Regions from separate parts of the Dethiothermospora halolimnae genome, predicted to be linked through region 1. Evidence: a T-box and tRNA genes for the amino acid it is inferred to sense, from the RefSeq annotation. Region 1 holds a T-box; the other holds one or more tRNA genes.
The links. A T-box is a leader RNA that pairs with one kind of tRNA and senses whether it is charged. The one in region 1 lies ahead of serS (serine--tRNA ligase), so its partner is inferred to be a tRNA-Ser.
Positions count from the first base shown of each region.

Region 2: it encodes a tRNA-Ser, which carries the amino acid that the T-box ahead of serS (serine--tRNA ligase) is inferred to sense. The anticodon was not compared.

Region 1 covers NZ_JBAKFX010000071.1:113-13,197, forward strand. The annotation lists gene tadA (tRNA adenosine(34) deaminase TadA) at 1-439, opposite strand, end outside; tRNA gene V6137_RS18450 (tRNA-Arg) at 476-552, opposite strand; gene V6137_RS18455 (D-alanyl-D-alanine carboxypeptidase family protein) at 663-1,844, opposite strand; gene V6137_RS18460 (aminopeptidase P N-terminal domain-containing protein) at 1,998-3,368, opposite strand; gene V6137_RS18465 (M1 family metallopeptidase) at 3,463-5,040, opposite strand; gene serS (serine--tRNA ligase) at 5,117-6,391, opposite strand; T-box leader at 6,449-6,646, opposite strand; gene V6137_RS18475 (hypothetical protein) at 6,794-6,985, shown strand; gene V6137_RS18480 (hypothetical protein) at 7,002-7,655, opposite strand; gene V6137_RS18485 (UPF0182 family membrane protein) at 7,817-10,594, opposite strand; gene V6137_RS18490 (PTS sugar transporter subunit IIC) at 10,673-11,689, opposite strand; gene V6137_RS18495 (transcription repressor NadR) at 11,748-12,269, opposite strand; gene V6137_RS18500 (LTA synthase family protein) at 12,449-13,085, opposite strand, start outside.
Region 2 covers NZ_JBAKFX010000008.1:51,022-70,020, forward strand. The annotation lists gene dnaX (DNA polymerase III subunit gamma/tau) at 1-247, opposite strand, end outside; gene V6137_RS05320 (HD domain-containing phosphohydrolase) at 332-3,016, opposite strand; RNA gene ffs (signal recognition particle sRNA large type) at 3,085-3,348, opposite strand; tRNA gene V6137_RS05330 (tRNA-Ser) at 3,361-3,455, opposite strand; gene V6137_RS05335 (DUF948 domain-containing protein) at 3,774-4,208, opposite strand; gene V6137_RS05340 (YtxH domain-containing protein) at 4,226-4,585, opposite strand; gene V6137_RS05345 (ECF transporter S component) at 4,890-5,453, shown strand; gene V6137_RS05350 (DICT sensory domain-containing protein) at 5,473-6,006, shown strand; gene V6137_RS05355 (hypothetical protein) at 6,155-7,483, shown strand; gene V6137_RS05360 (transposase) at 7,573-7,734, opposite strand; gene V6137_RS05365 (hypothetical protein) at 8,019-8,792, opposite strand; gene V6137_RS05370 (ATP-binding cassette domain-containing protein) at 8,789-9,457, opposite strand; gene V6137_RS05375 (sensor histidine kinase) at 9,904-11,205, opposite strand; gene V6137_RS05380 (LytR/AlgR family response regulator transcription factor) at 11,219-11,962, opposite strand; gene V6137_RS05385 (hypothetical protein) at 12,232-12,507, opposite strand; gene V6137_RS05390 (V-type ATP synthase subunit D) at 12,520-13,134, opposite strand; gene V6137_RS05395 (V-type ATP synthase subunit B) at 13,476-14,846, opposite strand; gene V6137_RS05400 (V-type ATP synthase subunit A) at 14,861-16,627, opposite strand; gene V6137_RS05405 (V-type ATP synthase subunit E) at 16,620-17,249, opposite strand; gene V6137_RS05410 (V-type ATP synthase subunit F) at 17,260-17,568, opposite strand; gene V6137_RS05415 (ATP synthase subunit C) at 17,570-17,992, opposite strand; gene V6137_RS05420 (V-type ATP synthase subunit I) at 18,118-18,999, opposite strand, start outside.

The DNA.
Region 1 (13,085 bases):
TCAAATTTTTAAAGAAAGTTTTCATTATATTTGAACACTGCTCCTTTAATATTCCCTTTGTTACATCAACACTATGATTAAACTTAGGGTTATTGGTTATATCTATTATAGAACCACATGCCCCCATTTTAGGATCATCTGTGCCTATAACCAATCTTTTTATTCTTGAGTTAAGTATTGCCCCTGCACACATAGGGCATGGTTCAACGGTTACATATATTGTACAATCTATAAGTCTCCATCCATTTAAATTTTTACTAGCCTCTCTTATTGCTATTATCTCTCCATGGGTTGTGGGGTCCTTAGACTTTTCCCTTAGATTATAACCTCTACCTATTATTTTATTATCCTTTACAACCACTGCTCCTATTGGTACTTCATCTATATCATATGCTTTATATGCTTCATTTAATGCCATTTTCATAAAATACTTATCCATATTTTCACCCGCCAATTTTAATTTTGGGTATAAAAATGGCGCACCTAGGAGGATTCGAACCCCCGGCACGTGCCTTAGGAGGGCACTGCTCTATCCTACTGAGCTATAGGTGCGCATAAAGTTTATTTACTTAGACAACTATATATTATATATGATGAGCTATGGTTTGTCAAGTTAAAAGCTGGGACAAAGGTACAATCCCTTTGTCCCAGCTTTCAACTTGTTAATCAAATAATCCAAATATAGCATTTTTAAGTCCCACTACCATTGCTGCTATAAAATCAAATATCCTTTCAAATATATTCCTTTTTTCCACAGCTCTTTCTGCTATTAAATCAATTTTTTCTAATACTTTTCCATTTTTATATACTACCATTTCCCCTAACTTATCTCCCTTTTTAATTGGAGCTGTTATTTCTTCATCTACTATTTTTTCTACTTTAATTTCATCAGTTTTCTTAACTAGTTTAATAAAATCCTTTTTAGGATAGATATTTAAATCAGGATTTTCTCCCTTATCCACAGTAACCTTTGTTATATCATCTTTTGATACCATAACCTTATTTTTAAAGTTTTTCATGGCATATTCTAATAGTTCTTTACTAGTTTCCTTTCTTTGTTCCTTAGTTTTAGCTCCCATTTGTATCGCTATAACTCTAAAGGGTTTATCATTGTTGTTATCTGATATTTCCATGGTAGATATTAAACAGTTCCCAGCATCTCCAGTATAACCTGTTTTCAAACCATCAACTTTAGGAATTAAATCAAGAAGAGGATTTGTACTGGCTTTTCTAAAGTTTCTCTCTGGTATATTAAGTTCTTCTTTATTTGTTATATTAAGAATCTCTGGATGTTCTTTTAAAATATGGCGGGATAACTTAAATAGATCTTTAACACTCATACTATTTTGACCATTATCCTTAACTGGCATACCCGATGCATTTATAAAGTTTGCAGTATTAAGCCCTATTTCCTTGGCCTTTTGATTCATTATATTAGTAAATTCCCCTTCAGAACCTGCCACATGTTCAGCTATAGCAACACTGGCATCATTTCCTGATGGTATTAACATGCCTTCAATTAATGTCTTTAGTTTTACCTTCTCTCCTAACTTCAAATTAAAGGATGAACCCCCTACTTTAGTTGGTTCTTCTCCTATTGTAACCATATCTTCTAGACTTATATTACCAGCTTTTATATCATCCATTACAACTAAATAGGTCATAAGCTTTGTTAAACTGGCTATCTGAAGTGGCTTGTCCGTATTATGTTCATATATTATATCCCCTGTTTCAAAATCCCCTACAAGTACTGATTTTACATTATCTTCTAAATTACCATCTCCATAGGAAATAGAAGTAGCCATAAATATTATTAATATAACTGCTATCAAAGTTTTTTTCATCTGTTTACCTCCATTAAATTACTTTTATACCCATTCCCTTTATAGTTTATCATTTTTATCTTCTTTTTTAAATGTGAATTTTTTCAAATAGAAATAATATCTTCTTATATAACTAAAAGTCGACGTTTCACGTGAAACATCGACTTTTAGTTACTATTTATTCATAAATTCTTCTATATCATCAATTTCTTTTATTATATTTTTAGATAAATTTTCATAGCCATCCTCTGTAATTAATATATCATCTTCTATTCTTATTCCTATCCCCTCTTCTTCTATATAAAGACCCGGTTCTATTGTTATAACCATACCCGGTTTTAGTTCTGAGAACATTCCCAAATCATGTACATCTAGTCCCATTGGATGGGACACACTATGGAAGTAATATTCCCCTAGTTCTTCTTTCGTCTCAAGGAGACCTATTTTTTTACATTCTTCAAATAAAATTTTCTTAGTTATATCATCTAAGTCTAATATAGTGATACCGGGTTTTACCGCCTTTATTGTTTCTTTTTGAGCCTTTAATACTATATTATATATTTGTTTTTGTCTTTCTGTAAATTTCCCATTTACAGGAAATGTTCTACTAATATCACTGGCATAATGGTGATAATCTGCACCAACATCGAACAATATAAGGTCTCCATCTTTTATCTTACTATTATTAGCATCATAATGAAGGATAGTTGCATTTTTCCCTGATGCTGCTATGGGTAAAAATGAATGTTCAGTGGAGCCCATTCTTGCAGCAGTAAAATCAAAATATGATTGAAGTTCATACTCCATCATATTTGGTTTAGCATTTTTCATAAGTTCTTTTATTCCTTCTTTAGTAATATTAATCGCCTTCTTTATTTTTTCTATCTCTTCCCCTGTCTTAATAGCTCTAAGTTCCGAAACTTTATCCTTTATACTCTTTATATTTATATTGGAATGATTGTCTAATATATCCAATGCAAATTCTTCTTTGGCTTCTTTTAATATATATGGCTTATCATCCTTTAACCTTAAATTCTCTATAAACCTATCTTTATCCCATATATTAACGTCTAAATATATACTCTTTATATTATTGACATCTGTACTAAAACTAGTTGTTCCCCTTATATCCTCTATTCCTGATATTTCTTTTGCCTCTTTTTCATTTAAACTATCTGAAGTCCATCTGCTTTTGGTAGATTTAGGACTTTTTATAAAAAGAATTTCTTCTAATTTATTGTCTATTTTCTTCATAACAAATATGCTATATCCTTCATCTATCCCTGTGAAATAATAAAGATTGCTGTTAGGGTAATATTTTCTATCGGTCATTGAGTGATTGGAAAATAATACAACCATAGAATTATTTTCTAATCTCTGTGCTAGCTTTTCTCTATTTCTTATAAAAAATTCTTTACCCATTTTCCTAGTTATGTTGTTGTCTTCTATAGCTTGATTTTTCTTAATAGCTGCATTATAAGCTCCACTAAATCCTATGGATATAGTAATAAAAAATACTAATAAAAAAGTAAATTTTTTCTTCATTTTATCTCCCCCTATTATTTACAACATATGAACATTATAACATAACTTAGGTTTATATCCTATTGATAAGTAAAAAATTAGTAGATAATATCTACTAATTTTTATTATATATCCACTTATTAAACATCTCAGTTAAGTCCTCACCGGTAACCTCTTCACATACCCTCTTAAAATCTTCAGTTGTTGCTATTAAGAAGCTATATTTTTTAAAATACTTCTTAAGTATATTATATAGTGTATCTTCACCATATTTTTTCCCTATTTCATGGATAAAGATGGCTCCCTTATTATATGCTAAAGCACCATAATCGGTCCAATTTTTATATTCATTTAAAGGTTTTAACACCCTATCATCAGACAGAATTTCTTTTACACGGGTATATCCACTTTCAACATTATTTTTAAAGTATTTTTCCGATGCCTCTTTTCCATATTTTTCATCACAATATACCACTTCTGAATAGGATGTTATTGACTCATCTAGCCAAGCTTCATCTATCTCATCATTACCAACAACACTATACCACCATTGATGTCCCGTTTCATGGGCTATGACTATTTCTAAATATCCTTTTCTTGATTTATTGTAGTATTTATCACCTATAAATACTATACCTGGATATTCCATCCCCGATGGAAAACTAGTTTGAACCACAGAGTATTGGCCAAAGGGATATTTGCCAAAAGTATCATTAAAAATATCTATAGAATCTGAAGATATGTCTAATACTAGCTTATTTATCTCATTAGTGTTATCATCTAGTACATAGACTTTTACTAATGTTCCATCAACATCCCTTTCTAGTACCTTAAAGTGTTCACTGGCAACCCATGCAAAATCCCTCATTAGTCTAGACTCAATCTTCCAAATTTTTTTATTATCTTTTATCTCCTCAGATAATATATTTCCCGATGATGCTATAGTTATGTTCTTTGGAGTTTCTATACTAATGTCATAGTTACTTGTATCACTATAGAAAGGATCTCCTATACTATAGTAAGGATCCAGATTCCAGCCCTCATCATCATATACCGCTGCTATTGGATACCAGTTTCCAAAGTTAAATGTTTTATCTCCATATCCAAATCTATCCCTAGCAGGGGGAAGTTTTACAAAATATTCTAGATTTATCTCAACAATCTCCCCGGGCTTTAAACTTTCATCTAAAGGCACCTTAAGGATGGTATTTCCTTTCCCACTTATTGAATAATCTACATCAGTATTATTAACTTTAATATCTTTTATGTCCATATATCCCTCTTTAAATCCATCGGGATATGCAGAACTTATACCTCCAAATAAAGAGGGAGCCGTTTCTTTTCTTTTAAATGCATTTGGATAGAGATGAAAGTATACTTCATTTAAGTCTACATTTTCATTATTTACATACTTAACCATTTGCTTTCCCTTATAGCTTTTGTCCTGGGGATTGAATTTAACATCTATATTATATTTATTAAGTTTATCTAGTTTTAAGTTATTATAATCCTTTACTAAAACCGTATCATAATTTTTATCACTATAATTTATAGATACACTACTTTCATCTTTCTTGTCATCTTGTATTTTTATATCACTAGTATTTTCTTCAGTACCATTACATCCCATAAGTATTAGTGTAATAGACATAACTATAACTAATATTAAAGCTACTTTTTTGTTGTTTTTCATGACCCACTACCTTTCAAAATTTATTTTAATAGTTATAAACTATGGGACTGGTATTATCCAGTCCCCACATTATCTATTATTTATTCTCTATCTTCTCAATTCCTCCCATATAGGGTCTTAGTTCTTTAGGTATTATGACACTACCATCTTCAGTTTGGTTATTCTCAAGTATTGCAGCTACTGTTCTTCCAACTGCTAGAGCTGATCCATTTAGTGTATGAACATATTTGGGCTTTTTATCTTCACCCCTATATCTTATATTTGCCCTTCTTGCTTGGAAATCTTCAAAGTTACTACAAGATGATATCTCAACATATCTATTGTAACTTGGCATCCATACTTCTAAGTCATATGTTTTTGCTGATGAAAAGCCTAAATCCCCTGTGCATAATTCCACAACTCTATAAGGAAGTTCTAGTCTTTTAAGTACTTCTTCTGCATTATTTGTTAACTTTTCTAGCTCATCATAGGAATCCTCTGGTTTTACTAACTTTACAAGCTCTACCTTATCAAATTGATGATTTCTTATTAATCCTCTAGTATCCCTGCCTGCAGACCCTGCTTCTTGTCTAAAACAAGGGGTATAAGCTGTATAATATTTTGGAACTTCCCTAATATTTAAAATTTCGTCCCTATGAAGATTAGTTATAGGTACCTCTGCAGTTGGAACTAAGAAAAAATCCTTACTTGGTATATTAAACGCGTCTTCCTCAAATTTAGGAAGCTGTCCTGTTCCCGTCATACTATCCCTATTTACCATCAGAGGTGGTAATATTTCTGTATATCCTTCTTCATTAGTATGTATATCTAACATGAAATTTATAAGGGCTCTTTCAAGTTTTGCACCTAATCCTTTAAATAGGGAAAATCTTGCCCCTGCAATTTTTGATGCCCTTTCAAAGTCAAACATATTAAGTTCAGTTCCTATATCCCAATGGGGCTTTGCTTCAAATTCAAATTCTTTAGGCTCTCCATACTTTCTTATCTCCATATTATCTTCTTCATCATTTCCCACTTTAACCTCTGGATTTGGAATATTAGGTATTGTTAAAAGTATATTATTTAGTTCCCCTTCTATTTCTTTAACTTTGGGGTCCATATCCTTTATATCTTGAGATAATGTTTTCATCTCTTTTAATATATCTGATATATCCCTACCTTCTTTTTTTAACTTTGGTATTTCTTTAGAAACTGTATTCTGTTTAGCTTTCATGTTTTCAACTTCAACTAATAATTCCCTTCTTTTTTCGTCCAACTCTAATATTTTATCAATGTTAAAGTCTCCACCCCTTGTTGATAATAATTCTTTTATCTCTTCTGGGTTTGTTCTTATTTTTTTTATGTCTAACATTTTAACTCCTCCTTATATAGTATTATAAAAAACATAAAAATAAACCTTCATCCCTAAAAAAGGGACGAAGGTTTTCCGCGTTGCCACCCTAGTTAACCATAACGGTTCTCTCGTTGCACTATAACCTGTGCAAAGGGTTTTACCTTCAAGTAAAATGCTCCAGGACGGATTCAATAATATCCTTTATTAGTTTCCACCAACCACTAACTCTCTATAAAAGAATAATTATTTACTGCTTCCCATCGTAGCCTTTATCCTATATTTTAAAATGAATTATACCATATAATATAATTATTATCAAGAAAAATTATATTATTATATATACTTATATTATTTGTATATAAATATTTATTATGCCAATAATATTAATAAGATAAAATTTATTTTTTAGGGGGTCTTCACATGAGCAATTTAAATATATTGTCTCAATTAAGTGATATGAAAGAAGTGGACTATAGAAATACTTTAGCCCTTGCAAGTATCATAGAGTTACTGGTGGACAAGGGTATTATTAATAGAAATGATATTGCAATAAAGGCTAAAGAACTAGATAATATGTCCATTGATGATATAAAATTAAAACGGATGAGATAATAGGGATAGAATTTTTTTATCCCTTTATTTTTTTATCCTCATTTTTCTCTTCAACTTCTTCTGATTCTATTTTATTATCTTTTGTTTTCTCTAATTTGTTTTTACTTTTCTTATCTATATCATTTATTTCATCAATACTTTTGTTTATTTCATTACTTTTACTAGATATTTTACTGTCTAATGAATAAGCCTTTGCTTCTAACTGTGCTGCCTTTTCTAATTTTTCTTTACCTCCATTGCCTCTACTTAGGTCTAGCTTTGCTTCTGTTTTTAATATATTTGCTCCATTTTTTAGCCCTTTACTTACTTTGCTTAGATTAGCAATTTCACTATAATTTTGAGTTATACTAATCATATTATTCATTTTTATTTCGTCTATTTCTTCTTTAGTATACTCTTTTTTATTATGCTGTATATTTGTTTCTTTATGATTTTGTTTTTCTTTTATCTTCTCCATCTTTCTTTGGTGAATTAATTGATTTACTTGTTCAATTTGTTCCTGTAGGTTTTTTATTTCCTCTTGTTTTGATTTATAATTTCTATCACTTTCTTTAACTTTACTTATCCTTTCCTGTAATTGTATCTTTTGCTTTTCCAAAATATTAATGGCTCTATCCATAGGATTGGTTACTTTTACTGAAGTATTACTTTTTACAGAATTTATATTCATCTCTAATCTCCCCCTCTTTTCCTTTATATTCTATATATCGTCATATTAACCATATTTTAAAGGGGTTTTTGAAAAATTTTAATATAGAAAAAAGAGGGCAAATGCCCCCTTAGATAATCTTTCAAGTACATTGTCACTATCCCAGTAGTATAAGTGACCCTTTATTCTTCATTAGAAACATTATTTAATTGATTTAAAGCCTTTTCTAGCTGTTCAATATAGTTGCCATATTCTGCCCAGTTACCTTCCTGTGATGCTTCCTTGGCTTTATTAAATAAATCATTTGCCTTATCTATTATATCCTTAATATCTCCTTCTATCTTATCTGTATCCACCTCATCTACTATTCCATCATCATCTTTCCCTGTATCAACTGTTCCGAATAGTTTTGATAAAGCCGTATCTAAATTCTTTTCCATAACAATTTTATCATTATATGATACTATTACCCTTTTCACCTGGGGTAAACTATTTTCATTGGATGCCTTTAAATATATTGGTTCAACATAAAGCAATGAATTTTGAATTGGTATAACCAGTAGATTACCCCTCAATACATTTGAGCCTTTTTGGTCCCATAGTGATAATTGGGGTGATATCTCTGAATCTTGATCTATTTGAGATTCTATTAACATAGGCCCTGGTATATTTTTATTTTTAGGAAATTTATATAGTACCAAGTTGCCATAGTTTTCCTTATCGTTTCTAGCTACAAATAAAGCTGTCATATTATCTTTACCATCGGGAGTATATGGTATTGTTAATAAAAATTCTGCTTTTTCCTCTTCTGGTAACTTAAACATTACATAGTTTGGCTCTACCTTTTGAGTCTCTTCCATATACTTTTCATTAGCTATTGTCCAATAATCTTCCCTTGAGAAGAATACCTCTGGATTATCCATATGATATGCCCTATATATATCCGACTGTATATTAAATAATTCAGTAGGATATCTTACATGATTTTTTAACCCCTCTGGCATTTGATCCTTTGTTTTAAATAGATCACTAAATATTTTTGAATATGTTGACACAATAGGGTCCTTTTCATCAAAAACATAATAGTTTGCATCACCATTATATGCATCTATTACTACCTTAACTGAATTTCTTATATAATTAATACTAGTATCCTTATATGGCTCTGAGTATGGATATTTAGAGCTTAGGGTAAAACCATCCATAATCCAATAAAGTTTTCCGTTCTGTTGATTTAAAACTAAATATGGATCACCACTATAGTCTATAAATGGCGCTATCTTTCTTACCCTTTCCTTTATGTTTCTATATAATACTATCCTACTATCGGAGTTTATATTTCCCGATATAAGCAGTTTTAAGTCTCTTTGTTTTATTGCGAATAATAACTTATTTAATCCATCTAATTCTATTCCTGCACTGCCTTCATAAATAGTAGACTTGTTATTTGAGCCTTGGGGATAGTCAAATTCTTTTTCATCGGTATTTACTACTACAAAATCATTGGTCATTTCACCAAAATATATCTCCGGTCTATTTATTTTTAAGTTTGTATCGGTTGTTGGAGGTATATTTTTAACTAAAAGTTCCGGCTGCCCCTCTTCTGTAACAGAGTTAACTGGAGATAATGCTAAACCATATCCATGGGTATATTTAAGATGAAGATTTATCCAGTTTTTTGCCTGTTCATCAAGTCTTGTTTTATCTAATTCCCTAGCTGATAGAAAGACTTGGGTGTATTTGTCATTTATGTTGTATCTATCAACGTCTATATCATTGAAAGTATAATACTGTCTTATCCCTTGAAGCTGATAATAAACCTGTTTTGTAGGTCTATAATCATTTATTCTTATATTTTTTATTGTCTCTTCATTTTCAAGTAAATCTTCCTTAGTTAAATCTTGATTAACGGGAAAATCCCTTATTGTTACATCCTTTAATCCATAGGCTCTTTGTGTAAACTCTATATTATGCTTAAGGTATTTCTCTTCCTTCGATATTTGATCCGGTTTAACTATATAATTTTCAACAATAGAAGCTCCAATATTACCTAATATGGATATTGCTATAAGTAGTATAGGTCCAAAAAGTGCTAACTTTTTATTCTTCTTTAATACTCCAACCAAGAAGCCTATTCCAGAAACCACAGCAGCAACTGCCATTATTCTATATACCCAAAGAGTAACATGAATATCTGTATAACTTGCACCATGGACTTTTCCCCTTGTGGAATATAATAACTCGTATGAGTTAAAAATATTATTTACTGCTATTATTATAAATACTAAGAAACCAATAATAGCAACTTGGGTTAATATTTTGTTTAATAGTTTTTTATTAAATAATTTATTTATATCAAATTCCTTTTTATTAGTTAGTTCTTCAAAGTCAAATACATTGGAACCTTCTTTATTGGGCCTTCTTATTACAAATAGTAAAGCATAAAAAGCCACCGTTACTATTGCAAATATAAATAACAATAGTAATATTAAACTAATAACTTCCTTTAATAATGGTAATTTAAATATGTATAGTGATAGGTCATTATTAAATATAGGATCTTTGACATTAAAATCAGTTGAGTTTGTAAACTGTAGTATCTTAAACCATAAATTCCCCGCAAAGGATGTTGAGATAAAAAATGAGATAAATGCCGATACTATCCCTAAAATGACATTAAGTCTCTTTTCGCCCTTCTTTTCAGGTATTATATAGCTATCTTTATAATATTTTTTCTTAATAGCTATTAAATAAAATAATGTTAAAAAGAATATAATAAGAAATGATGGTATTCCTATCATAAGTTGTGTTCTTAATTTTGTTAAAAATGTTTTTGTATAGCCCAACTCACTAAACCACTTATAATCAGTTATAAAGTTTATTATTCCACTAAAAGAACTGATTACAAATATGATTATAAGTATGGCCACAATCATAAAGTATTTTCCTTTTCCCTTCAATATTACAACTCCTTTCATAAAAAAACGGTAGTATAACGTTTATTACATTATACTACCCAACTTCAATTTTTTCAATCATTATCCATTAAGTTTCATATCTCCATACTGAATATATCCTAGTTTTCTCATATATTCTGAAATCATTAATGTTATTATAGCAGGTAAAACAAAATGAAGAAGTATTATACCTAATATAGCTTCATTTCCCATAACTTCTATGGTTCCAAATTGACCAACTAATCCACTGGTTCCCATACCGGCGCCCATACTATTATTTTTCATCTCAAATACCTTTGTACCTATTGGTCCCAATATAGCCGATGCTATAATTGGAGGGAGCCATATCTTTATATTTTTAACTATGTTGGGAATCTGAAGCATTGATGTTCCTAACCCTTGGGATATGAGTCCTCCAATCTTATTTTCCCTATAGGATGACACTGCAAAACCTATCATTTGACATGCACACCCAATTGTAGCGGCCCCTGCTGCTAATCCATCAAGTCCAAGGGATATGGCTATGGCAGCACTACTTATAGGTAAAGTAAGCATTATGCCCATTGATACTGATATTATTATTCCCATTGGTACTGGGCTTAAATAGGTTGCACTATTTATTCCTTCACCTATATAATTCATCAGCAAGGTTATCCATGGGGCTATATAGTATCCTACAAATCCTCCAACGACTATTGTAATAGCAGGGACTAATACTATATCCACCTTTGTTTTTCCCTGTATAAGTTTTGATATTTCAGCCCCTATTAGGGATGCAATAAATGCCCCCACTGGTTCTCCTATATTAAGAAGTATTTCTTTACCGTCAAGTATAGCTGTCCCTGCACCTATTGCTCCTGTTATTGTAGATGCGAATATTCCCAAGGGAGATGCCCCCACACTATAGGCAACTGCTGCACCTATTGCTGGCCCCATCATTCTTTGGGCCACTAGTCCAAAGTTAACTAATATATCTAAGTTTACAAGTGTTCCTATTTGTTTTAGTATTAAACCTATAATTAGTGATGAAAATAGTCCCAAGGCCATACCGTTTAATACCTTTATAATATAATCTTTTATGGAAAATTTACTTTTCATATGTTTCCTCCTTGTATTTACTACTGTCTTGTCATCTATGGTAAAAAAATATTAATTGTTAGTTATTATTCACTAAATATCCCTTTTCCTTTAACTCATGTTTTATTTTTAAAAATATATCTTCTTTTGAAACTTCTATTGTATGAAGATGTATTCCACCTGTTAAAGACGATAGTGGTTCAGCCTTTTCATCTGTTAACTTTTCCATAAAATCTTTTATATCTATTCTTGAGCCTATCATAAGGGGACTTTTTATCTCTCCATATATGGGGTGCTCTACAATGACGTCTAATAATTTTCCTCCCATATCAATTATCGTTTTTAACTCATCTTCTATTTCTTTATATCCCTTATGTTTACAGACTATGGTTTTCACTAGTTTATCGTTATTTCTCCCCATAACCATATATCCCTGGGGTGTAGCTAGTATTTCTTCTCCTGAAGCCCTTAGTATGGCAATATCCTGAACTATAACCTGTCTACTTACATTAAAGATATCTGCTATATCTGTACCCTTTATAGGATTATCCCTTTCTTTTAATTTATTTAATATATTTTTTCTTCTCAATTTAGCCTCCATTTTTCACATCCTTTCTAAGCTAGTTTATTTTAATAAAATATCTTTAAACTCCACAAAATGGAGGTTCTATGACCTCTTCTTTAATTATATTCTACCACTGAATTTTATCTTTTACAAGATATTCTATAAAGTAAAATAACAATAAAGGAGCTAATAGAATAACCCCTTTATTGTTATATTTAATTTTTTATATTAATAATTTCGTCAACTAAATCCCTTTCTAATATGAAATGGGATTGGGTTATTCTTTTAATAGCCTTTTTATACCCTTCTCTACATTCTTCTATATCTATCGGTTTATTAGTTTTTAAATCCCAAGCCTTACTATTTTCATATATACCATCCTTTGACATAATAAATACCTTTTCATCATCTATAAAAGAACCCTTAGGCAAGTAATATTGGAATGCCACAAACCCTTCTTTTGTATTATTTAAATCCTGTCCAAAATATATTGATTTATAATCATCTATACCTAATAAATTTAATATGGTAGGCATATAATCAATCTCACTTCCTGCTATTGGATTTGTTTCTGATTTCCCTAAGTCAGGAATATTAATTATAAATGGAACATTCATAGACTCTCTGTAATTATATTCTCTGCCTAGAAAGTCTGTCATAATTTCATAATTGCCCTTTTCATCAGCATGTTTTCTTGGAAGTAATCCTTGATGATCTCCATATATAACTATTATAGATTTATCATATAAGCCTTGATCCTTTAAATCATCTATAAATTCACCTAATGCTTTATCTGAATATTTTATTGACTGAAGATAATTTCCAAATAAAGTGTCCTTATGTTTATCTAAT
Region 2 (18,999 bases), on a different contig from region 1:
GTATCCCTTTACAAACTTCACAATCATTACAAGGATTCCCATCTTCATTATTTAGACAGTTTACAGCCCTTGAGAATAATTTAGCCGTGGATGTCTTTCCTGTACCCCTAGTTCCTGTAAATAAATATGCATGGGCTATATTGTCATTGATTATTTGATTTTTTAGAGTGGTTATAACGTGTTCTTGACCTAATAACTCTTCAAAATTTCTTGGTCTAAATCTTCTATATAAAGATTGATATGCCATAAAATCACCTACATTTTGTATAATATATTATTATATCAGAATATTAGAGGTTATACCAGAAGAAGGGACCATAGGTCCCTAATTTTAGATTTTTGTTGTTGCTATTTCTTTTATAGATTCTTTCTCTTCTTTAAATATCTTTATAACCACATCTACAACATCTGGATGAAACTGAGTCCCTTTATTATCCTGTAGCTCTTTTATTGCCACCTCAAAGTCCATAGCCTTTCTATAAGACCTACTTGATGTCATTGCATCAAAGGCATCGGCAACTCCAACTATACATGCCTCTATAGGGAGGGGCTCTATATTGTCTTCCTTGGGATATCCTTTCAGATCATATCTTTTATGGTGATACTTAATGGAATTCATTATTATGTTAGAAAATCCTGTGTTCTCTAATATATTACTTCCTATTGTAGGATGTTTTGTTATGATTTCATACTCTTGGTCTGTTAATGCACCGGGCTTACCAAGTATTGTATCACTTATTCCTATTTTCCCTATATCATGTAATATTCCTGCAAATTCTATTTCATCACAAAATTCATTGGAAAAACCCATATACCTAGATATTATTTTTGAATATTTAGATACCCTTAAAGAATGTCCCTCTGTATATTTGTCCTTTGCTTCAACGGCAGCAGCCAATGTCTTTATGGTCTTTATATAACCCTCTTTTAAGTCTTGATAAAGGTTTATATTGTCTATTACCATTGCCATTTGATTAGAAAGGGATAAGGTAATATTTAACTCACTTTTTTCCACTGGTTCCTTAGTTGCTATAAGCATTACCCCTAAAACTTCATTTCTATTTTTAATTGGGATTATATTTGCAAAATTAACTTTACTTTTTTTGCTAAAGAATCCTTTATTATATTTATTCATTTTCTTTTTATCTTTTTTATTAAGTACAACTATCTTACCCTTTCTTACAGCTTCTCCTATCACATCTTCGTCTATACCTATATTATCTTCGCTTACTATATTTGATAATTCTCCATAATGGGCTACTGGTTTAAGCTTGTTATTTTCCGTTAAAAGTCTAATGCTACATAATGGTATGTCTAGCATATTAACTATATCCCTAGTCATATTCTTAAGTAATGTCTCTAGGTCCATGGTGGAGTTTAGAGTTTTACTTATTTTATTAATTGTAGATAACTCATTATTTCTTCTTATTATTTCTTTTTCCATTATACTTCTATTTGTGACATCCCTTATAACACCCTGTATTGCAACCAATCTATTTGATTCATATATTCTATTTGTACTGATCTCTGTAATAATCTCTTTTCCCTTTTTATTGACACATATAAATGGATAGTTTTTTAAATCCTCTTCCTTTATTTGTTCTAATAAATCGTAATTTAAATCTCCACATTTTCTAATAATTTCATTAAAATTTTTCCCTATTAACTGGTTTTTGCAATATCCCATCATATCATTTATCTTATCATTTAAAAATTCGATATTAAAATTATTATCAATAACCCATACTATCTCATCCATATTCTCAATCAATGATCTATATCTACTTTCTGATTCGTTTAACTGGTCTGTTGTTGCTTCTAACTGTTCATATGATGCCTCTAATTCTATATTCATCTCCTGTAGACTACTATTATTTTCAATTAGCTCCTTAGTTTTATCCCTTATGGTGGCAGCCATAGTATTAAATCCTTCAGCTAACTGACCAAACTCATCATTGTTATTAAGATTAATCTTATAATTATAGTTTCCATCTTGTATTTCCCTAGTTCCCTCTATTAATTTATCAAGGGATCTGGAAAAAATTCTTGATACAATTATAGCTAATATCAGTGCTAATATTAATGTCAATACCAATGCTAGAGCTAGATATTTGTTGATCCTGTTTGTATTACCATAAAAATACTCTTTAGGTGTTATAGATGCCACTTTCCATCTAATAGATGAAATAGTACTATGTATAGATATATATCCTTTTCCAATTTCAAATTCTTTCTGTCCATAGTTTCTAAACTTTATATAGTCTAAGAAACTCTTTACTTTTTCATCATCTTCTTTGGCTAATATATCTTTTCCAATGACCTTATATATTTTTTCTGTTGGTCCCACTAGATATGTACTGGAATCTTTAAGTGTATTTATATTTTTTATAGTGTCCACTATAGTTTCTACCTTAAAATCTGCTCCCACTACCCCTTGAAAGTTACCAGTATTATCATATATAGGGGTAGACAAAGTTATTACCTTCTCATTAGTAATCATATCCCTATAGGGTTGAGTCCATATGGGGCCTCCTGCTAGTTTTGCATTTCTATACCAGGGTCTATTTTTAGTATCCACCTTGGGATCAAATCCCTTAATAGAAAAATAATCTGTTCCATCCTCTAAGGCTATATATAGATTTAAAAACTCTTTATTATTTAAAATTTGGGTATTTAAGTATTTTCTTAATCTATCTTTACTATTTTCACTTCCTATAATATCCTTTAAAAAGGAGTAATTATTAGAAGCAGTTTCCAATGTTTTTTCCTTATCTTGAAACCATATGTCTACTTTTTCCACTTCATGTTCTAATGATTTTGCTTTATCCCTAATTGTGTTTTTAACTATTTCATCTTCAACCTTTAAGTTTATGCCTAATGCTATAATAATGGTAGGTACCATGGCTATAACTACAAATATAGCGATTAGTTTTTTTCTGTAAGTATTAAATATCATATTAGCACCTGCCAATTCTGTGGATTTATAAACTTCTATTATTGTCTTATTATTCGACATAAATTTTATAATCCCTTTTTATTGTATAAAAATAAGACCACGAAATATTTCGTGGTCTTATTTTTAAGCCGTGCACCAATCTCGACTTACGGTTCCCAGCGTTACCTAAGCAGTTAGCTCAAATCAGGCACCCCCACGGCACACGAGAGAGTCCACTTACCGCTGCTTCCTTCCGGACCTGACGGGGTTCATGGGTTCCCGTTGCGCAGGACCCAATCGTCAGCGCCACTTACTTAGGGCAGACCTAAAAACTATAAGCCTCAATATGGTGTTCGACCCTGCTATAGCGGATTGCAGGTTACAAGGCACCGCTACCTCCCCGTCTAGCACGGCAAACTTACTATTGGCGGAGAGAGAGGGATTTGAACCCTCGAGACGGTGCAAAACCGCCTACCCGCTTTCCAGGCGAGCGCCTTCAGCCAGACTCAGCCATCTCTCCGTAAAATGTTTTTTATTTGTGTGTTACAAATATATATTATACAGAAATTATATCATTATGTCAACTATATTCCATTGGTAATTTTTGTAATAGTTTAATTTATTTGTTTTTCCCAACGGATATCTATTATATATGTTAAATGATATTTTGTCAAATTTGTTTTAATTGATAATTGACAATTGACAGTTGACAATTAAATGTGATTTTACTCACTTTGTTCGTAAAATACTATATACAAATCGGCTAAAGCCGATTTGTATATTAACTGTCCATTGTCCACTGTCAATTGTCAATTTTTTTAAACCTGCATACACAGATCTACTTATCCTTCTTAACGTATTCCATTATAGTCTTTATTATTTGGGTTACTATCGATATGTAAGTACTTACACCCTCTGTACTTTCCTTTACCGTGGAAACAGTCTTTTCAACGCTGTCTCCCACATTATTTACGGTTTTATTTACCTTTTTAACACTCCCCTTTACATCTCCTGTTATGTCCGTTACGTCGTCGATGATATAGGGTAAAAATTCATCTACATTTTTAGTTATATTGTCCACATTTTCAGAAATGTCCGGTAAACAATTCATAGTTTCTGTAAGGGATTCTTTGTTTTCTTCTATTATTTCATTTACATTCTTTAGTACACTAAATAATTTTTTTATCATCATTATTAAGTATATTCCTAAGACAACTGCCACGATGAATAGTATAATAAGGCCTAAATCCCCAAGAGTAATCGTAGTATCCATAATGCCCTCCTAGAGTTTTATTTGTTTTCTTCTTTTATATCTTCCTTTATTTCTTCTTTAGCTTCCTTTACATCTTTTTTTACCTTTTTTCTTTTTTGTTTTATGTCTTTAACAGATTTTTTGATATTATCTTTAAGTTCATTTTTCTTTTCATTTAAATTATCAATACCTTGCTTAGCACTATCCTTTGCCTCTCCAGCTTTATTCTTTATATCTTCTCTTGTTTCTTTACCTGCCTTAGGCGCAAATAAAACCCCAGCAGCGGCTCCTAGTATTGACCCTATAGCTGTGCCTGCAGCAACCTTTTTCGCCGTCTTCTTTTTTTGTTCCTTTTCTTTTTGTCTTTTCTTATCTTCAATCATATTTTTTATAAACATCCATAGACCTCCTTTATATTTTTAAATTTAACCTATTATATCATTATATTACTGTCTATTAAACATATATACCCCTATTTTATAATTTTTTAACAAATAATTTAAAACAAAGGTACCTTTGGCACTTCTTTGTTCAATGCAGAGATGAGGAGACAAAGGTCATTGACAATATCTTTTATATTTTGTATAATTACCGTAGAATATAATGGAAAAATGAATAGTATATATTTTAAGTATCAGGCCCGCTTGTTAAGAGTGTTATTCTTAACGGTGGGCCTTTTATACTCTAAAAGGAGGTTTTTTTATGAAAGCAAGTATAAAGACAACCTATAAGATTACATATGTATCCATATTGTCTTCTATAGCATTTTTAATAATGTTATTGGAATTTAATATACCTTTCTTCCCTCCATTCCTAAGACTTGATTTAAGTGAAGTTCCTGGGATTATAGGTGGTCTTATTATGGGACCTAAGATAGGTGTATTAATAGTATTTATTAAAAATCTAATACATCTTGTTATAAGTAAAAATTTTGGTATAGGAGAGCTGGCTAATTTTGTAATAGGGGGTTCCTTAGTTTTTTCCCTAACATATACATATTTAAAGACCAAAAAACCTATTATATCTATTTTATTTTCTATTATAATAATGGCTCTAACTTCAGTTTTAGTTAACCTATTTATTATTTTTCCTTTATATTCTAAGATTTTAGGTTTAACCGTGGATAAGATATTAGCTTTAGCATCAAAGTTTAATAGTAATGTAGATAATATAAAAACTTATTTTATCTACGTTATAGCACCCTTTAATCTAATAAAGGGCTTTATTGTAAGCTTAATATCTTTATCTATATATAAACGATTATAAAATTTAGGGGGTATTAAAAATGAAAAACATTTCACTTTATGATGAGATTTTTGATGAGGTTACAGGGGAGGTTAAAAGGTTAAAGAAAAATGAAAATGATAAGATACTAAATTCTTTAACCCTTAAGTATGAAACTGATATTCCAAATCTAGAAAGAATGTGTTACATAATGGAGACAACCCTTCTTAATAGGAAAAGGCCCGATGGAAAGATGTATGTAGGCTTTCAAAAGTTGTCTAGGGCAGAGGAGATATGGGATAGATTTTTAGATATTGCTGAAAATGTTGATAAAATATATGTTTTTGGAGAAAATGATAGAGCTTTAACTCCCCATAAAAATATAAAGTTTATACATTTACCTAAAAATCATAAGTTAATTAGGGAATGGTTTTTAGTTATTAACTCCAGTTTATATAAGTCAATGATGGTGGCTTATGATTTAGATGGATTTGGAGTAAAACCTGTTGAAAAGGATAGAAATTTTAAAGGCGCTAAGACTACCAAACCTGATCTTGTAAATAAATCTACTGAATTATTAGAAGCATTGGTTTAAACAAATGGAGGGCCTTGGGCCCTTCTTTGTTTGGTGCAAAGTGCAAAGTACAGAGCGGTCTGGACTAAATATAATTTAATCCTTCATATATAAATCCTTTCATTAATAAATATAGTAATAGTATTATAACTTCCCTAGGAGGAATACTATGAAAAAAATAATTAAGTTTATGATAATAATCTTATTTGTATATTTATTAATATCAAAATCCTATCTATATACTGCCACAATAAGTAGAGATACCCCTAATGATAATATAAAAGAATTAAAGTTAGAAAATAATAAACTGGAGAAAATATTTAATTATATGTTTCCAAGTGAAGATAAGGCCATATATGTAGATAAATTTAGAAATACAGATAGTTTTGCTGAAACCCCAATACCTAAAATTTTAAATGATGGAATAGAGATACCCTTTGATATTATATATTATAATCCCGAATATTTACGCCCTATATATGATTATAAGTGGAGGGATTTATTCTTTAGAAACTGGCTATATCTACCGCAAAAAATATCAGAGGCCAGACATAAACTTTTTATATTTCCCCAAGGGGCCAGTGGAAATTTTGATTTTACCGCTTCTTTAGGTTTCAATGAAAAGGTACATATAGACTTTTTAAATTATGCCAATTTATTAGTCTATGACTTTGATGTCCATAATGTAAAAAAAATAGATAATGAAATACTATTAATAGGTAAGCCTTCTAGAAATGAAGTCCAAGTTGTGGCAATCCATATAAATGATATATTATCAAAAGATAAAAGTACTGATGACTTTCTTTTTAGGTTAACCACAGAAGGGGGATACGAAATAGATTATCTATATAGTTCCTATGGTAACCCCCAATATGGTAAAAAAGAGATTACAAAACCAGATTCTATATCAATTCCCAATAAAGAAAATAATTTAGAACAACTAAAAGAAGAAAATAAAAAATTAAAAGAGAAATTATCTAAATATATCCCCATGGAAAATAAGAACCTATATGCAGATAAGTGTACTAATGGTGATAATAATATCCCCGATTTAGAATATATGCTAGATAAAGGAGAAAGTATCAATCTAACCTTTAATTATAGATCTAAAGACTATAATCGCCCACTATATCATCCATATTGGAAGAAAAACTATACCAAAGGAGTAGTCTTTTTACCTAAAAAAATTTGCGAAAACCTTTATAATATATTTAAAATTCCCAGTGATCCTAAAAAACAGGCTAAACTATTTAATAGCCTAGCTTTCTTTGAAAATTATAATGATATAGATGAAGATAAAATTGGTTTTCTCGTATATAACTTTAATATAGAAAAGGGAGTTGTATATGATAATAATATTATATTTTTAGGCACCCCATCAAGGACTGGGGCACAAATGGTTTCCTTTAGTAGAGAGATGTTAACTAGAAGTAGTTATAGTATTAGTTTATCGAGTCCTGATTTTAATGAAGTTGGGTTTATTGGTATTGAGTTTTAGAAAAACACTTTATTTTTCTTAGATAGGTTGACCCTCAGTTTTGGTCATCCTAGTATTATCAGAAGAATAGTTACAAATTGATTAGTCCTCTATGTATTGTCTGCATATCTAGCTACTCCATTATAAGAGCTAAAAGATGTTATGGTACCAATTTCAGCAAGAGTACCACTACTGATAATAGGCCCGATACCTGGTATAAAAATAAGAGAGTTATATTCAGTAGTATTGTTACCTTTAATGGTCTTTTTCAATAGCTTTATCGATTGTTTTTACTTCATTTTCTAAAGCTTTAATAATATTGAAGAAAGATACAACTGGTACATTTAAAGGTTCGTATAGTATTTTCTTTTAAAATTTTCCCTTGACATATTACCAAGTTGCTTTTTTTACATTTATGTTATAATGATCAAGTATATTTATAACTTTTTTAACGTAAAAAAGACTCGGATATATTCGAGTCTTAAAAGATTTAAAAAAACTTATTAAATATAACACAAGTTAAATTCTTTAGCATTTTGTTGATTTGTTTCTTAAATTATTTTTTAATAAAATTAAATTTAGAGGCTTTTCCGATAATAAAAAAGATACTTAAACAACATATCAAAACAACAAGATTCATAATAATTGAAACACCATAAAAACTATTTTCAATGAACTTTATTGCCTTTATAGGAAAAAATACTATTGGCACTATATTAACATATGTATTCATACCAGTTGTTCCATCCACTATTCCAATAACCCAGTTTACAGGTGTATGCTGATTTATATTAGAATAAAGAAGTTGGGCTTGAAAAGCTGTTAAAGAAACATATGTTACAACAAGCACTATAAGACCTATTATTTTATTGTTTAAATACTTTATTAACGATATTAAAGCTAATAATAAAGATAAAAAGCATAAAATTGAAATAAATTTACTTATTGTATAAAGAAAAGCTAATTTAATTGGGGAATTAACAGTATTTGGTTGTAAGAAAATCATATATCTAATAAACTCAATAAAAAAGTATCCCATCATATAACATGTAAATACCGCGGATTTCATTATAAGAACTTTATGTCTATTATTTGAAATCATGTGTAATAAGCAATCCTTTCCTAAATAAAAGAAAGAAAAACACTCGTATGTAACGAAAAGTACTATTGCTATCCAAGAAAGCATTTGCCAAAAAGAATATACTGTGTCTGTAATACCTACAATAGGTATTACGTTAAAATATTTACAAGTATCAAGGATAACTTCTATACCCAATAGAGCACCGAAAAACTTGCTATATTTAATAAATTCTGTTTTCCAAACTGTCATTTTAATTTCTCCTTAAAGATTTTTTCTAAACTCAAATTGTTATTATGTTTTAAACTTTTCACACTTTCATGTAATACTATTTCTCCATCCTTAATCATTATAACTTCATCAAATAAGGATTCCACATCACTTATTAAATGTGTACTAATAATAACAACACTATTAGGATATCGTTCTTCCTTGATCATTGTCATTATATCATCTCTAGTAAGGGGATCTACTGATGCTAAAGGTTCATCAAAAATATATACATTTACATTTCTGCAAAGAGCGAGAATCATATGTATTTGCTCTATCATGCCTTTAGAACATTCAGCTATTTTTTGTTGGGGACTTAATTTTAACTTTCCAAATAACCTAATAGCCTTATCATAATCAAAATCATGAAATGCATCTGAATAATATTCTATAGCTAACTTTAATGTCATAAATCCATATAAAAATGGTTTATCAGGTAAATAAGAAATTTTTCTTTTATCTAGTCCACTTATTGTTCCTCGATACTTGTTAATAAATCCAGTTAATGTAGTTAATAGTGTAGTTTTCCCCGCACCATTAGGACCAAATAAACCAATAATAGAATTATTTATATTTATATTTATGTTTATATTTTTTAAAATATGAGAACTCCCTAATTTAACATTTAAGTTATCTATTTTTATCATAGCTTTACCTCATTTCTGAAATTAAGTAAAACATAATAATTATTATGTTCTCCCCTTTGATAATCACTACTTATGAACAAAGAACCAAGGTCCTATTTACATTTAAAATTTAGGTTTATGATTACTTTGTATCAATAGATGTCACTGTGGTTACAATTTTACAATATTTATTTTTCGATTTAAATCCCTTTTACATATTTAACCTTTGAAATGTAATAAACAAAATGTTTATAATGAAGTTAATTAATTTAATAACTTGTAGGGTATATGTTGTCTGTTTACTTATAATCGAGTTACTACAAAATAGAATAATTATTGCCGTTTTTTAACTCTCATAAAACCAGAACTACACTCCCCGTTAGCTCTCTTGCAAACCATGGATCCGACAATCTACCTGACAAACATAAAAGAACACATTTAACTGTGTTCTTTTATGTATTACATATTCATTTATATAATATACCTATTTTCACAATAAAACTTTCTTTATTCTCTTCTATCTCAAATAATCCATCATACTTTTCTACCATATACTTCACATTTTCAAGCCCAAAACCATGATTTTCATTATTATCTTTTGAAGTCATATATTTCCCATCTAATCTTAATCGACCTCCTTTTTTACTGTTAGTTAACTTTATAATTAAGTATTTGTTCTGTTTGTACATTTTAAGCTCTATATATTTGTTTTTTGTGTTATGGCATGCCTCTATAGCATTATCTAAAATATTTCCTAGTATTATTGACATATCTACAGGGTCAATAGTCATACTAGCAGGTAAATCTATACTAAATTTCAACTCTATATTTTTTCCCTCTGCCACTGATAATTTATAATTTAATATAGCACTTATAACTGGATCTCCAACAGTTACTATGTTATTCACTTTCTTTATAGACTTTATAAGCTTTTCAGTATATTTTGTTAGCTCTTCTATATTATTTTTTTCTGCAAGAGCATGTATACATCCTATATGGTGATTGAAATCATGCCTTTGGGCCTTCAACTTATAAGCTGTTTCTTCCATTCTTCTTATATAATCTACCTGTCTTTTATATTCTTTTTCTCTTATTTTCCACTGAATTTCTTTATTTGAATATTTAATAATTTGTCTGATAATTGTTAATGTAACTATAGTAAATATTATCATAAATAAAAAGATGATTTCTAATTGGTACTTACTAGTACTTATGATTTTAGAACCTGAGTATATTTTTAAAATTAAAAACATAAAAACAATGTTAATCATCAATACAACTATTATTTCATATATGTATATTTTTTTTATTCTGAAACTTTCTATTTTCATTTTCTCTAAAAATTTAATAATTATAAAGTACAATACTTTTGTTATTACTTCTAATGCTACTCTATGGGGTGTCCGTCTATTTACAAGTATTATACCCATATTAAAAACTTTTTCAAAAACAGCTATAAAAGAAATCTCCATAAAGGCAATTCCTATACAATATAATAGTTCTAATACAATAAGTTTAAATAAATGCTCTTTAAATATATGATATTGAAATAATATAGATATTCCTATCATAATAAAAAAGCCTAGTATACTAGGTACTCCTAAAATTATATTAACTATATGTATAGTTAATGCTTGAAAAAATATTATACTTATAATTTTACCCTTACTATTTATTTTTGGAATTAAAAATACTGATAAAAGCATATACATTAGCCCTGATTCAATTACATTTACAATAAAGTCATGCAGCAACCACAAGATAAACATATTTATTTTCCCCCTAGTTGAAAATCTTGTGAGATAAGGTGTTTTTTACCTCACTAATCCACCTTTTACTTACAGGAATATTATACTTTATATCCTTCATATGTATTTCTCTGTTTTTATATGAATCTATTTTATCGTTATTCACTATAAAACTCTGATGACATTGGGTAAAATTATCCATATCTATATTAGCTTTTAATTTTTTAAGGGTCATATAAAACTCTATTTCCCCATTTTTATGAACTAGTTTAACCTTTCTAAGAATTTTTTCAAAATAATATATATCATCATACTTAATCTTTCTTATATCTCCCCTATTCTCTATAACAAATTCTTTTTCCTTTTCTATTCTATAGTATATCTCTTTTAGTCTATTTAAGACCTCAATAAATATATGTTTAAAGTCCTCATACAAAACTGGTTTCATTAGATAGTTAAATGCCCTTACCTCAAAGGCTTTAAGGGCATAATCTTTAAATCCTGTAATATATACAACAATAGCATCTTTATTTATACTGTTTATCTTTTTAGCTAACTGAACCCCATCCATACCTTTCATCTCAATATCCAAAAAAAATATATATGTATCTTTTATACTTACTATATTATCATTAACCTTTTGTAACAACTCTTCTCCGGTATTTGAATTGGTTATATTTACTTTGATATTTATTTCTCCTGCTACTTTTTTTATATAACGATTTATAGTGTTTACTTGTATATTTTCATCATCACATACAACCACATTGTAACTCATTGTGTTATCCCCCTTTTGAATCTTTATAATACTATTTTAACTTATTTCTTGTCATTTTTCTATATATATCCAAATTATTCTCCATAAATATTTAAAAATATATTTTAATTGCTATATATCATTCTTAAGCTATAAAACCCATTTATTCATGCCGAAACCCTACTTTTTACATAACAAAAATGTTGAATTAGAAATCCCTTAATACATAAATAAAAAAATAGTTAAGAATCTATACGGGCTTTACCCATTCTATTCTTAACTATTAACCCTTAACTATTAATTGAATTTAAAACTGTTTTCTCTGCTAAGCTATAATCTTGTTTCTCCTTCATTGTATCAATAAACAAATTATATGTATCTTCTATGATATTTATCTTATCCTCCGCTATCCCTTCCTTTATCATCTCCTCTTTGGCCTCTTTATGGGCCTTTTCATAGAGATAAAAGGGGATACCATCTATCTCTGGGGGCATAAAGTTAAATCTATAGTGACAGTTTAATCTAAACTTATTTATATATTCTATTAGCATTTCCTTATCAGTCATATTTACTTCTCCTTAGTTATTTATATTTTTTACTTTCTTAAGTCTAAAAAAGTCTTCCCTTTCCTTTTCTTCAAGGGTTTCCTGTATAAACTTTATTCTATCTTTATATTTTGGTATTTGTATTTTTTCTAAGGCATTGGCCCTCTTTTGAGTTTTCTTTATTTCTATGGCTAATTTATAAACTGAGTTTTCCACTTCAGCAAGTTCGTATATAAGGTATCTTACTTCCCTAAATTTGGTTACTGCTATATCTAACACAGGATTGGTTCTGAAAAAACCGTATTGGGTGTCTAGTTTGTCTTTTTTATATTTTACATTGGGGATCTCCACACCCATTATACTCTTTAAAAGTATTTCATGTTCCCCTTCCTTCATTATGGATAGGGCTAGTTCTTCTACATTATTTACTCCCATGGTTATATTAACAAGTTTTAGGGCTTCATAGGCATCATTGAATTTTTCTGATACCTTGCTTTGTATATCCTTAGCTTTATCTATTAGGGACATCATTTCCTTTATTAGTACAGTTCTCTTTCTATCTAATAGTTCAAAGCCCTTTTTAGAAAATTCTAGGGAGCTTTTGCTTTTTAATAGATTTGCCTTTGTTGGAGAAACTTTTTGAGATATAATAAACCACCCCTTTTGCCGAAGCGGAGCTTCGGAATTGTTAATTTTTTATTGTTAATTGTTAGTTTTGGTGGGTCAAGGTTTTTGCCTTGGAACCGCTTTCGGAATTTTAAATTGTAAATTATAAATTAGTTTTGTTTCATGGTTTAGTTTTGGTTCTTTAGTTGTTTTATTATTCTAGGTTTATTTTCGGTCCATTACCGCCACTTTCAGGGCGGCGGACTGGGCATGCTCAGTCCCTACGTCTATTTAAAGAATAAATAATAGATAATAAAGAATAAATGTTGTGCAAAGTGGCCTAAGGCCACTTTGTTCCTTATCTATTCTTTATTCTTCATTCTTTATTCTTTATTCTTTGCATTTAAAAAATCTGGATCTATTCTATCTAGTTCATCTTCAGGTAATATCCTTAAAAGTTCCCAAGCTAAGTCTAGGGTTTCATTTATGTCCCTATTTTCTTCGTGACCTTGGGTTATGAATCTTTTTTCAAATTCCCTCCCAAAATCCATATATTTTTTATCGGTATCCGATAGGTCGTCTTCCCCTATTATTTGGGATAAGGCCCTTACCTCTTGAACTTTAGAATAGGATGAAAACAATTGATTTGCTACATCGGGATGATCCTCCCTTGTAAAGCCTTCCCCTATTCCATCCTTCATAAGTCTTGATAACGATGGTAATACATTTACAGGGGGATATATATTCTTTCTTGACAATTCCCTACCTAATACTATTTGTCCCTCGGTTATATAACCGGTTAAGTCAGGAACTGGATGGGTTATATCATCGTTGGGCATAGTTAGTATTGGTATTAATGTTATGGAACCTTTTCTATCCTTGAGCATTCCCGCCCTTTCGTATAGTGATGCCAAATCAGAATAAAGATATCCTGGATATCCCTTTCTACTGGGAACCTCTTCTCTAGCGGAGGATATTTCCCTTAAGGCTTCACTATAACTGGTTATATCGGTCATAATAACTAGTATATGCATATTCTCTTCAAAGGCAAGATATTCAGCTGCAGTTAATGCACATCTAGGTGTTGTTATCCTTTCAGCTATTGGGTCATCTGCATGATTTATATACATAACCACCCTATCTAATGCATCGGATTTTTCAAAGCTTTTTCTAAAAAAGTCAGCATCATCATGTTTTACCCCTATGGCCGCAAAAACTATTCCAAAGTCATTGTCTCCCTCGGAACTTATTTTAGCCTGCTTTACTATTTGGGCTGCAAGTTCGTTATGGGGTAGACCATTACCTGAAAATATAGGTATTTTTTGTCCCCTTATTATTGTTGTAAGGGCATCTATTGATGATATCCCTGTCTGTATAAAGTCCCTTGGATATTTTCTAGCCACAGGATTTATAGGTCTACCGTTTATATTATGCTCTTTTCCTCCAAATATTTCTCCCCCATTATCTATGGGCTGTCCTATACCATTAAAGGTTCTACCTAATATGTCCTTAGATAAGGATAGTTCAAAGGGACTACCGGAGAAACTAACGGAGGTGTTATTTGTTGATAATCCTGTTGTACTTTCAAACACCTGTATTATAACCACATCTTTTTCTATTTTTATAACTTTACCTGTTTTTATACTTCCCTCTACCTTTATCTTAACAACTTCTCCATAGGATACATCTTCTATCCCTGATAGTTGTATAAGGGGTCCTTCTATTTTATCAAGTACTAAATACTCCTTTTTCAATATATCACATCCTACTATTCTGAGTATTTTCTTTCTAGTGAATCATAAAAACTATCTATCTTTTCATTTATTTTATCTATTTTTTCTAATTTATCATTGGGAATATCATATTTCATTTTTATAACCCTATTAAATATTTCATCATTTCTAACTTGGGATATTGGTATTCCCTTATTTGTTGCATCATTACTTCTATTATATAAATGTTCTATGGTTTTTAACATTTTATATTGCTTTTCTATTGGTACAAAAGTATCCTCTTTATGAAAGGCATTTTGTTGTAAAAAACCTATTTTTATAACCTTAGAGATTTCTAATATAAGTCGCTGATTATCAGGTAGGACATCTTCCCCTACTAGCATAACTATTTCCTGTAATTTTTCTTCCTCTTGGAGTAATTGTAACATTCTATTCCTCACATCTAAGGCATCTTCACTGACATTGTCACTATACCAACTATCTAAGGTTTTAGTATATCCACTATAACTGGTAAGCCAATTTATGGCAGGGTAATGTCTAGAGTAAGCCAGTTCCCTATCTAGGGCTAAAAATACATTAACAAAACGCTTGGTATTCTCCGTTACCGGTTCTGAGAAGTCTCCTCCAGCTGGGGATACTGCCCCTATTATGGTTACTGAGCCTTCATTATCATTTAATGTATTTACATAACCTGCCCTTTCATAGAATTCTGCCAGTCTAGATGGTAGATATGCAGGATATCCTTCCTCTGCAGGCATCTCTTCAAGTCTTCCCGAAATTTCCCTTAGGGCCTCTGCCCATCTTGATGTAGAATCGGCCATTATGGCAACATGATAACCCATATCCCTAAAATACTCTGCCATAGTTATCCCAGTATATATACTGGCCTCTCTGGCTGCCACAGGCATGTTTGATGTATTTGCTATAAGTATAGTTCTTTTCATAATAGGTTCATTTGTTTTAGGGTCTATTAGGTCAGGGAAGTCCTCTAAAACCTCAGTCATTTCATTTCCCCTTTCACCACAACCTATATAAACTATGATATCTGCATCGGACCATTTTGCCAGTTGATGCTGGGTCATTGTCTTTCCTGTTCCAAATCCTCCAGGGATAGCCGATGTACCTCCCTTTGCTATTGGAAAAAACATATCAAGGACTCTTTGACCTGTTATAAGTAGTTTGTCTATGGGTATTCTTTCCTTTACCGGTCTAGGATTTCTTATGGGCCATTCTTGATACATTTTTAGTTTGTGATTTTTATTGTTTTTATCCTCTAGCCTTATAAGTATCTCTTCTAAATTATACTCTCCATTCTCCTTTACTTCTATGACTTTTCCCTCTTTATGTGGTGGAACCATTAGTTTATGATCTATTAAACTAGTTTCTTTAACTACTCCATATATATCTCCTGGCTTTAGGTAGTCCCCCTTTTTTACATCGATGGAAACTTTCCATTTTTTATCGGGATCTATTGATAACAGACCTATTCCCTCTGGTATAAAGTTATTTGATATTTCATTTATTTTTTTAAGGGGTCTTTCTATACCATCAAACATATTCCCAATCATTCCAGGCCCTAACTTTAAAGACAATGGTTTTCCCGTACCAATAATAGGCTCTTCTACCCTAAGACCTTCCGTTTCTTCATAGACTTGAATTGTTCCTATGTTTCCATCTATTGATATAACCTCACCTATTAACTTTTTTTCTCCTACCATTACCATCTCTCTCATTTTAAAGTTGGACATGTTTTCGCCCTTTATAACCGGGCCATTTATCATTGATATTATTCCATTAGTCAATGGCATCACCTGCTTTTTCTAGGGCATTATATAATATATTTCCTATTTTCTTTTTATTGTCTTCTATTTTACTCTTCATAGTATCATCTATCCTTACTGATTTATTACTATTTATTATTACCCCACCCCCTATTATATCCTCATCTGTGATCTTTGCTTTTACATTATAACCTTTATCCATTAATTTCTTTTCTATAGTATATCCGTATTTATTTTTATCCTTTTCCGTTAAGTAAACATATATATCTTTATCATCTAAACCAGACAGAGAATCTAATATATTCTCTAATAAATAGTCTTTATAGTCTTCTTTATCTGTATATATTCTGGCCTTTTCAGTAACATCATCAACTATTTTATCTAGTAGCTCCTTTTTCTTTTCTAATATGTTTTTTTTAGCATTTACATTGGCTTTAGATATCATTTGCCTTTTCTTTATTTCAGCAGACTTAACCTTTTTATCTATTATATTTTTGACCTTAGCCTGTATTTCTTCTTTATGACTTTCTATTATTTTTTGATTTTCCTTTTCTATTTCTTCTAACTTTTCTTGGGCTTTTTTCTGTTCCTTTTCAAATACTAACTTTGAAAATGTGTTTAACTTCTTTTCAATGGTAATCATTACACTCACCTCATATATTAAGACCTATGGACTCTTTTATGTATTTAGTTATAAAATCACTATCATCACCAAATCCATGTCTATCGGGAATGGTAACTATAAGGGGGAAGTCCCTTTTAGTTTTTAATGTCATAACTTCATCTTCTACTTTGTTATGTATGTTTTCTGTTATTATAATAATACCTATATCCTTATGATTTACTAATTCCCTTAATTTTTGTAATATATCATCTCTTTTCTTTACAATAACTCCATCTATTCCACCAAGTCTCATCCCTACTACAGTATCTCTGTTATCACTTATTAAAAAGGACTTCATATTATAACCTTCCTATTATAAGTATTGATACTATAAGTCCATATATAGCAATACCCTCGGCAAGACCAACAAATATCAGGGTTTTACCTAGTATCTTAGGATCCTCTGACACTGCACCTAATGCTGATGAACCAACGGCACCAACTGCATACCCTGCACCTATTGTTGCAAGCCCAGTAGATAGAGCCGCTGCTATATAACCAAGCCCCGATGATGAAGCCGCTGGTGCAGTTGCTGCAAACACAATCTTAGGTGCTAATGTTATTATTGCCATAGTAAGTAGAGGAATGAATGTAAATAGATTAAATCTCAATATTTTCTTTAATTTAGATTTATTAGTTTCCATTTCTCTATATAGTAAAAATAAACCCGAAGATATAGTTAATATAACTATTAATGTTGTTGATATTGTTATAAAAGTCAATTAAATCACACTCCCTTTTTATTAGAGAATAAAGAATAGATAATAAAGAATAAATATTGTGCAAAGTGGCCTAAGGCCACTTTGTTCCTTATCTATTCTCTATTCTTTATTCTCCATTCTTTCCTTTAAATTTTCGTTGCTTCAAATTCCTTGCCCTCTCCTTTATAATACTTACTAAATAACTCATAATACTGTAACCTTAGTCCTTGAATTGCTACTATTAAACCCTCTAGACCTATTATTATTATGTTTCCTAATATTAGCATAAATATGCTCCCTAAGTTATTTCCTATAAGATTTGCTATTGTTTCAAAGGCTATAAAAAGGCCCACATGGGTTAATGCAAATGCTCCAACCCTTATAAATGATACTGTATTACTTAACATACTAAGTAAAGTTTCTAATATGTCAAAACTACTCTCTATATAATAGCTTGATTTAGACTCATGATATAATGGCCTTTTATTAAATATAATATTTGTTAAAGGTTCCTTTATAATCATTGTAATAATGCCCAATATAAGTACTGGTATTAAAGCTATATTAGGTATATTGATTGTAACTACAAAGTTTTTAACAAATATAAATAAAAGGGTTAAATAAAATATAAGCCCCGTTATTCCATTTCGTCCAAATAACCCCTCTTTATAATCTTTCTGTTTTAGAGAATTTATTATACTATATAAATAACTTACAAGGAGTAAAAATACACCTATTATTATTGCCCCTATTAAAACTTTATTTATATTTTCAAAGGGTTTTATTAAAAGGGCCGGCAATATATGTTCAAATCCAAATAAACTGCCATAAAGGCTGCCAAAAACCATAGAGCTTATTCCAAGTCTATTTAATATGGAGCCTATTACTACTGACTTATTAGTTTTTTTCAGTATATATCCTAATATAAATAGTACAAAACCTTGACCCACATCTCCAAACATTGCTCCAAATAAAAACATATATGTTATACTTAAAAATGCCGTTGGATCAAGTTCATTATAGGACGG